DNA from 2 places in the Serratia sp. Ae19-1 genome. Region 2 is predicted to be linked to the other one. Evidence: riboswitches for the same ligand, from Rfam matches in the RefSeq annotation. Region 2 holds a riboswitch; the other holds the start of a gene.
What was found. Region 2 has a riboswitch for fluoride ahead of AAIE04_RS14385 (DHHA2 domain-containing protein). Riboswitches for the same ligand answer to the same signal wherever they lie in the genome.
Positions count from the first base shown of each region.

Region 1: another riboswitch for fluoride. It lies ahead of crcB (fluoride efflux transporter CrcB); the one in region 2 lies ahead of AAIE04_RS14385 (DHHA2 domain-containing protein).

Region 1 is NZ_JBCHWD010000001.1:302,880-307,296, forward strand. Features, by position in the region: gene AAIE04_RS01480 (multidrug effflux MFS transporter) at 1-1,044, opposite strand, end outside; gene AAIE04_RS01485 (TetR/AcrR family transcriptional regulator) at 1,051-1,647, opposite strand; gene crcB (fluoride efflux transporter CrcB) at 1,936-2,319, opposite strand; fluoride riboswitch at 2,399-2,461, opposite strand; gene AAIE04_RS01495 (GNAT family N-acetyltransferase) at 2,545-2,973, shown strand; gene AAIE04_RS01500 (diguanylate cyclase) at 2,975-4,042, opposite strand; gene tatA (Sec-independent protein translocase subunit TatA) at 4,261-4,417, shown strand, end outside.
Region 2 is NZ_JBCHWD010000004.1:362,821-367,237, reverse strand. Features, by position in the region: gene AAIE04_RS14400 (MerR family transcriptional regulator) at 1-3, shown strand, start outside; gene eno (phosphopyruvate hydratase) at 1-1,283, opposite strand, end outside; gene AAIE04_RS14390 (adenine nucleotide alpha hydrolase family protein) at 1,301-1,729, opposite strand; gene AAIE04_RS14385 (DHHA2 domain-containing protein) at 1,733-2,698, opposite strand; fluoride riboswitch at 2,739-2,813, opposite strand; gene AAIE04_RS14380 (PAS domain S-box protein) at 2,995-4,417, shown strand, end outside.

The sequences.
Region 1 (4,417 bases), on a different contig from region 2:
GCCGATCAAGGCTGAGGCGCTGCCCGCTTTGTCACCCTGGCTTTGCATCGCCAGCGAAGAGGCGGTCGGGCCGACGATGCCGATCACCGCCACCGAGAAGAACAGCGGCACCAGCAGCAATACCAGCGGCGCGTGCAGCGCGGCGGCCAACAGCAGCAACAGCGACGCGACGGCTGCCAGCGTCAGCCCGCTCTTCAACACCCGGCGCTCACCCCAACGAGAACTGAGGCGGCTGGCCAGCTGCGCCGCAATGATCAGCCCGACGCCGTTAATGGCGAAGCACAGGCTGAACATCTGCGGGCTGAGGCCGTAGATCTGCTGCAAGACGAAAGGCGAGGCGCCGATATAGGCGAACATGCCGGCCATCACGAAGCCCTGCGTCAGGCACAGCCCCATGAAATAGCGCTGGGTCAACAGACTGCCCAGCGACATCAGCATCGCCAGGATGCCGCCCTGGCTGCGGCGCTCGACCGGCAGGGATTCGCGTAGCTTCAGCGCCGACAGGCTGAACAGCAGCACCGCGATGGCCGCCAGCACGCCGAAGATGCCGCGCCAGTTCATCACCTGCAGCATGACGCCGCCCAGCACCGGCGCGACGATCGGCGCCAGGCCGTTGACCAGCATCAGCAAGGCGAAGAAGCGGGTCAGCTCATGCCCGGCATACAGATCGCGGGCGATGGCGCGGGAAATCACCGCCCCACCGGCGCCGGCGATGCCCTGCAGCAGACGGGCGATCAGCAACTGGTCGATGGTGGGCGCCAGCGCACACCACAGCGAAGCGCCCAGCAGCAGGATCAGCGACAGCAGCAGCGGGCGCATGCGGCCCAGTTTGTCGCTGTAAGGGCCGAAAATCAGCTGGCCGACGCCCAGACCGAGCAGCCCGGTGGTCAGACTGAGCTGCGCGGCGGCGGTGGAGGTATTCAGCTCGCCTGCCATCTCCGGCAGGGCGGGCAGGTAGAGATCGGTGCACAGCGGCCCCAGCGCGGCCAACAGGCCAAGCACGACGGCGTACACCAGACGTTGTCTGGCTAAGTGTTTGGTCATGAGAGATTAGGATTTCCTGAACAGATGAGAAATGGCCTGCTGATACAGATCGCGCAGCAGGGACGCATCGGCTTTTTGCGTGGTAAGGATCCGGTAACCGGTGCCTTCGCTCATGACGGCGATAAACTCCACCCGCGCGGCGATCTCTTCCGCGCTGAAATGGGGATACAGCCGCTGCAGGTTGTGGCACACGTGGCGAAACAGCCGCGCTTCAGCGTCGCTGAGCATTTTGGCCACCACCGGATTGCGCGTGGCCTCGGCGGTCACTTCCAGCATCAGCATGTGGTCGGTTTCGCTCTCGCCCGGTTGCTGGAACAGCGTGCGCGCCGCCAGCACGCCGGCGATCAGATTGATGTGATCGCCAAGGTTTTCCAAGCGCTGCATCTTGTTGGCGATGATGCGGTTGACGATCTCCTCGATAATCGCGTCTTTATTGGCGAAATAGCGATAGATTTGGCCGACGCTGAGCTGTGAGCCCTGGGCGATTTCCGCCATGCTGGCGGCGTGGAAACCGTGGCGGCGGAAGCTGATTTTCGCCGCTTCGACGATCTGATCGCGGCGCGCCTGCACCTTGGCCTGTTTAGTGTCGTTGGGGGAGAGCATCTGCCCGATCCTTTGCTACGCGTGAGCCGGGTTCACATTTTTGGGTGTGAACGTTCATTCTCAATTGTAGTGCAACCGACGGGAAGGGTGCAAGATGAACGCGTGCTGCGGGAAAAGGCGTTTAAGCGAACAGGTAAGATTTGATAAAGGCGGCGACGATCAGCAGGCACAGCGCAACGGCGATCGCTTCGGCGGCGGTTTTCGGCAGGCTAAACATAGCGGTTTCTCATCCAGTCAGGGGTACTGGATGAGATTATGCGCATGCAAGATTAAGGAAACATTAAGGACTTAGCGCCCGTTGACCCACATGACCAGCATGAAAGCCAGCAGCGTCATCGCCAGCGAACCGGCCAGATTGAGCAGCATATTGGCCAATGCCCAGCCGAAGCGGCCATCCTGCATCAGGTACACCACCTCCAGCGAAAAGGTAGAGAAGGTGGTCAAGCCGCCGCAAAACCCGGTGGTGATCAGCAATTTCCAGGTGGGATCAAGGTGCGTCATGCGGGTGAAAATCGCCATCGCCAGGCCGATGATAAAACCGCCGACCAGATTGACCATCAGCGTACCGAGCGGAATGTGGGCGTTCAACGGATTCATTTTCATGCTTACCGCCCAGCGCAGTACGCTGCCGACGCCGCCGCCGATAAATACGGCCAGTAAAGAGCTCAACATGGGGCAACTACCTTTCAATCAGAGAAATTCACGGGACTCGGAAAGGGACAGGCGTAACGCTACTCGCCTCTCTCCGAGAGGTTACGTAGACATCATCAGCCTGTGAAGGCGGTTAGGGAGGAATGTCATCTCCAGCGTGCCGCACGGCCTTTTTTGCCGTACCCGTTGGATGTTACACCTAAAGCCGCCTATTTTGTAGTATCGACACTCTGCGAGGTAAAACGGATGGAAATCAGAACGGCGCGTCTGAGCGACCGACATGCTATCGCCGAATTAATGACGGCGCTGGATTATCCCGGCACCGAGGCGTTTCTGACGCAGCGAATGCAGCAACTGTTGGCGCATCCGGATGAGGCGCTGCTGGTGGCGGTGGAGGAGGAGCAAGTGCTGGGCGTGTTGTCGCTGCATTTTCTGCCTCAGCTGGCGTTGGCCGGCGATATTGCCCGCATCAGCTATTTTTGCGTCGACGATCGGGCGCGCGGCACGGGCGTAGGGCGGTTGCTGTTGGCGGAGGGCGAGGCGCTGGCGCACCGTCGCGGCTGCGATCGGTTGGAAGTTCATTGCCACAGCCGCCGCGAGCGGGCCCATGCGTTTTATCGGCGCGAAGGCTTTGTCGAAGCGCCAAAGTATTTTGCCAAGCTATTAAGTCAGTAAGCTAGCCACCCGTCGGCGTCGCCGTTTCCAGCCGGTTGCGGCCGTTTTGCTTCGCCCGGTAGAGCGCGCCGTCGGCGGCTTTCAGCCAGTCCAGATAACCGCCCAACTCAGGGTGGTAGTTGGCGATGCCTGCGCTGATCTGCAGCCGTAGCTGCGGCGCCTCTTTGAAGCTGACGGCGTCCAGCCGTTGCTGAATGCGCTGCAGGACGGTTGTCGCCTGTTCGGCGTTGGTGTTCGGCAGTACCGCGCCAAATTCGTCCCCGCCGTAACGCCCGACGATATCCACGTTGCGTAAGCCGATCAGCAGCTCTTCCGCCAGCGCCGCCAGGGCTTCGTCCCCCAGCGCATGGCCGAAGGTGTCGTTGATGGTTTTGAAGCGATCGATGTCCATCAGAATCAGCGTGGCGCTGTCCTGATAGCGGCGGCAGCTGTCAAACTGGCGATGCAGCAGATGCTCCCAGTGGCGGCGATTGTACAAACCGGTCAGCCCATCGCGGGTGCTGATGCGCTGCAGCTCCTGTTTCTTTTCCGCCAGCCGCTTGGCGGTGCGGTAGGTCACCAATCCAAGCAGCGTCGGATACAGATAGATCATTGGCAGGCACAGATAGATTTGCAGCGGGGTGCTTTGCGGGTGAAACGGGAAACCGAGCAGCGCGCCGGCGATCGCCGCGGCGGCCAGCTGAATCATCAATCCTTTCACAAACAGCGTTTTGCCGGCCGAGGCGATGTTGTTCATGCTCATCATCGACAGGATGACAATCGCAGGCAGCGCATTGAACGCCATCATCGCCGCCCAGACGCCGCCGAAGGCGGAGTCGATCAACAGGTTACGAATTTCGGCTTTGAACGGATCTTTGGCGCGGCAGGCCAGGCGGTAGGCGAGATGCGGCCAGAGAAAGCCGTGAAAGGCCAGCAAGAGCCAGACTGCCGTTGGCGGAGCCAGCGGGTAGAGCGCGGCGCAGACGCAGATAAAGCCAAGTCCCAAACCGGCCACGCGGGGCAGATAGGTGCGTTTGGCGAAGCTGAGGCCGGATTTTCGGGCATCGAAAATGGGTGGGGCAATATACATCCGGCATCTCCCTGATGAGTATCACAGCAGCGTATCATGCGGGTGATAAACTAAGAATAGTCTGGTATTCACGCCGTGAAGCCGTGTGGCATTCCTGCGATGGATCTCACTCTGTTACATGTTGCGGTTGTGCGAGCCGGGGGAAAGTCGCTAAATATTCGCAGGCAAGGTCAGTTTTTCTCGCTGTTCACGCAGCGCTCTATGATAAGAAGGTGAGTATGGAAGGTATCAGCATTACCAAACTTCTGGTGATTGCGGTGTTGGTGATTTTACTGTTTGGCACCAGCAAACTGCGCACGCTCGGCGCCGATCTTGGCGCGGCGCTGAAAGGCTTTAAAAAAGCCGTGGGCGACGACAGCACGCCACCGCCGGCCG
Region 2 (4,417 bases):
TAACGCCGTTTGAAGGCCGATCGGCCGGCATACTCGGCGGCGGCACCAAGCTGATCTTCGATGCGCATCAGCTGATTGTATTTTTCGATGCGTTCGCCGCGGCTCGGCGCGCCGGTTTTCAGATGGCCGGCTCGCATCGCGACCGTCATATCGGCGATAAAGCTGTCGACGGTTTCGCCGCTGCGGTGCGAGATAAAGGTGCCCCAGCCGTTCGCCTGGCAAAGCTGCACGGCGGCGAAGGTTTCGCTCAGCGTGCCAATCTGGTTCAGCTTGATCAGCGCCGCGTTGGCCAGGCGTTCATCAATCCCGCGCTGGATGTATTTGACGTTGGTGACGAACAGATCGTCGCCGACCAGCTCCACCTGATCGCCCAGGGCGTCGCTGAGCAGACGCCAGCCGGCCCAATCGTCCTCGGCCAAGCCGTCTTCAATCAGCACGATGGGGAAGTCCTGCACCAACCGTTGGTAATAGGCCGTCATTTGGGCGGCGTCCAGCTCAAGGTTCTCGCTGCGCAGACGGTATTTGCCGTTGGCGTAGAATTCACTCGAGGCCGGATCCATGCAAATGGCGATATCTTCTCCCGGCCGGTAACCGGCTTTTTCTATCGCCTGCACGATCAGCTCCAACGGTTGCCGGTTAGAGGCGACCGCCGGCGCGAAACCGCCTTCGTCACCGACGCCGACCGACAGGCCTTTGTCCAATAGAATTTGGCGCAGTGTCTGATAGACTTCGCTGCCCCAGCGCACGGCCTCGCGCAGCGACGGCGCGCCCAAGGGGGCTATCATAAACTCCTGAAAATCCGCCCCTTGCCAGCGGGCATGCACGCCGCCGTTGATGATATTCATGCAGGGTACCGGCAGCAGGTTGGCGCCGATGCCGCCCAGATAACGATACAGCGGCAGCTGCGACAACTGCGCCGCCAGGCGGGCGGCGGCCAGAGAAACGCCGAGCAGGGCGTTAGCGCCCAGGCGGCTTTTGTTCTCGCTGCCGTCCAGCGCGATCAGCCGGCGGTCTATCTCCTGTTGTTGGCGCACATCCACCCCGCGTAGCGCCTCATTGATCGCCGTTTTGACGCTTTGCACCGCTTCCAGCACGCCTTTGCCGCCGAAACGGCGCGGATCGCCGTCGCGATGTTCCACCGCTTCGCGCGAACCGGTGCTGGCCCCGGAAGGCACCGAGGCCCGTGCCACGGCGCCTGCCGCGCTCATTTCGACTTCGACGGTCGGGTTGCCGCGCGAATCCAGGATCTCTCTGGCGGTTACGCTTTCAATCTCATAGCTCATGGGGAGTCACCTCGTTTCTAGGGAGTGGGAACGTGTTTTATCAGCACGTCGATGGACAAGTGGTTAATGAACTCGAAGCCGAAGGAGGCATAGACGCCAAACGGACGGTTCTGGTGGCCAAGCAGCAGCAGATCGACGCCTTCACGTGCAATCAGAGCCTCGACGTCTTTGAAGCGATGGATGCTGACGATCGATCGCACCTCCAGCGGGACTGCGCTGTCCTCCACCAGACGGCTGAGCATGGCTTTGGCGGCGATCACCTCGCTGGACTGACGATCTTTGGTCAGTGAATCGCTCAGGTAATCCAGTTCGGCGTAGTCGGCGCTGATGTGCGCCACGGTAATGCGCGTATTCATCTGTTGATTGAGGCGTTCGGCATGGCGCAACAACAGCCGGCCGTCGCGTTCGTTCTGCACCAGCAGTAAAGCGTGTTGGTAGAGTGGCATGACTTATCTCCCTGCGTTAGCAATCTGGCGGGTTAACCACGGTAAAACCTCTTTTTTCCGGCTCGTCATGCCGGGCAGCGATACCTGACGGGCGTCGAGCACCCGGTTCGACGAAAAGTAAAGGGTGGAGCGGCCAAGCGTGATGTCGGTAACCAGCAGCGCGGCCATCTCCAGCCCGGCCTCCTGCTTCGCGTGTTCAAGCGCCTGTTGCAGCGCGGGCAGCAGCGGCTCGATGTCGCTCATTGCCCGCACTTCGATCTGCGACAGCAGCAGCGAGACGCTCTGGATGCGGTAATGCTTGGCGTCACGGTGCAGCAACTGCGGCGCGGATTGCCCCGAAAGGTCGGTCTTGGCGGCGATCAGGCCGGCGGTGAAGGCATCATAGTCGACGTGAGCAATTGCGCTTAACCGTTCGGCGGCCAACCGATCCAGCTCGGTGGTGGTCGGGGCGCTGAGCGCGACGGTATCGCTCAGGATAGCGCCCAGCAGCAGCGTGGCCTGGGCGGCGGAAAGCGGCATCGGCCTTTCCACCGTCAGGATTTGCAGAATGACGGTGGCGCAGCAGCCGACGGCGCGGATCCAGACATCGGGCGGGTTGCGGGTGATCAACGTGCCCAGCCGGTGATGATCGATAACGCCGACCACGTCGCTGTGCGGCAATGAGGCCGGGCCTTGCTCGGCGTCGGTAAAATCGACCAGCCAGACTTGACGATCGCGGAGATCGTCTTGCAGCAGCGGGGGGGCTTGCACGCCGGCGGCGGCCAGGATGTAGCGAGTTTCCGGCGTCAGCTCGCCGAGGCGGAAAGCCACGGCCGGCTTACCGAGATGATTGAGCCAGTCGGCGACCACCAGCGCGCTGCAGATGCTGTCGCTGTCGGGATTTTTATGGCCGAAAACGTACAGGGGCCTCTCGCGCTCGACGGCATCGGGCTGGGAGGGAAGACGGGTAAAACATGACATTTGATCCATAGCGACTCCTGACATACCTGCCTAAAAAATAAAGCGAAGTTGTATATCAGGCGTCATCATCCGGTTCGAGCGAACCGGCGGTTGGGAAAGGTGGAACACCATCACCTTGCGAATGACTGTAGCGCAGCGCGGCGGCAAACGCAACGCCCGGCAAAGCTGGCGAGAATGCGCAATCGGATTGATACTGAGTGAGTCCATGATGGACAAGGATATTTACCGCTTAACCGGCGGATACGCTGAACTGACTCACGCCGGCCGAATGCGCCGGAACTGTCTGAGACACAATGGGAGACAACATGCTCGAACCCTGCTTCCCCGAAAACGAAGCCGAACGCCTGTCGGTATTGAATTCGCTGAACGTGCTGGATTCGAACTCGGTGGAAAAACTGGATCGTATTACACGGCTGGCGGCGAAATATTTCGGCGTCACCATTGCGCTGGTGTCACTGATCGACCGGGATCGCCAATGGTTTCTATCGCGCTACGGTCTGGATGCCCGGGAAACGCCGCGCAATATCTCGTTTTGCGGCCATGCCATCTTGCAACGTGAAGCGCTGGTGGTGCCCGACACCGCCAACGATCCGCGATTTTTCGATAACCCGCTGGTGATCGGCGGGCCGCGAATCGGCTTTTACGTTGGGCAGCCGCTGTTGTCGCTCGACGGTTTGCCGCTCGGTACCCTGTGCATTATCGACAGCCAGCCGCAGCCGTTTTCCCAGGAACAGGTGGCCGACCTGCACGATTTCGCCGCCGTGGTCGAGGAGTACCTGCAGAGCATTGAACGCCACGTCTATACCGAAAACCTGAAGTCAAACTTGCAGCGCTCGGAAGCCTTGTTCGAACAGACCTTCGCCCAGGCGGCGGTGGGGATGGCGCTGGTCTCGCTGCAGGGATACTGGCTGCGGGTCAATCCGCGCATCTGCGAAATGCTGCACTATTCCGAGCGCGAACTGATGGATCGCACCTTTCAGGACATTACCTATCCGCTCGATCTCAATACCGACTTGGAAAAACTGCAGCAGCTGCTGAGAAACGAGATCAGTACCTATTCGCTGGAGAAACGCTATTTTCGCGCCGATGGTTCGATCGTCTGGGTGCAGCTGACGGTGGCGTTAAACCGGCTGCCGAACGGTAAACCGGATCATTTCATCTCGGTTATCGTCGATATCAGCGAGCGCAAGGCGGCAGAGGCCGATCTGTTTGCGCTACAGCACGAGCTGGAACAACGCGTTGAAATTCGCACGCGCGAGCTTAACGTCGTGGTCAAGAAGCTCAACGAGGAGATTGAGACTCGGGTGCTTGCCGAATACCAGCTCAGCACGGAGAAGGAACGCCTGCGCGCCATCACTGACAACATGCCGGCCTTAATCAGCCAAATCGACGCTAATGAACGCTACCTGTTTGCCAACAGCGCCTATAAAACCTGGTTTGGCCTGGAAGAGAGTCGCCTCAGGGGGATGACGGTGCGCGATTTTATGGGGGAGAACGTTTATCAGATAGCGAAACCGATGATAGACAGAGCGTTGGCGGGGGAAATGGTGAGCTTCGAAAATGAGCTTCAGACCCAACAGGGCCTGTTGATGATCCACACCACGCTGGTGCCGTGTGACGCTCAGGGATTTTACATTCTTTCCATGGACATTACCGAGTTGAAACGCCTGCAGCAACGGCTGGAGTACGATGCCACACACGACATGCTGACCGGGTTGACTAACCGCC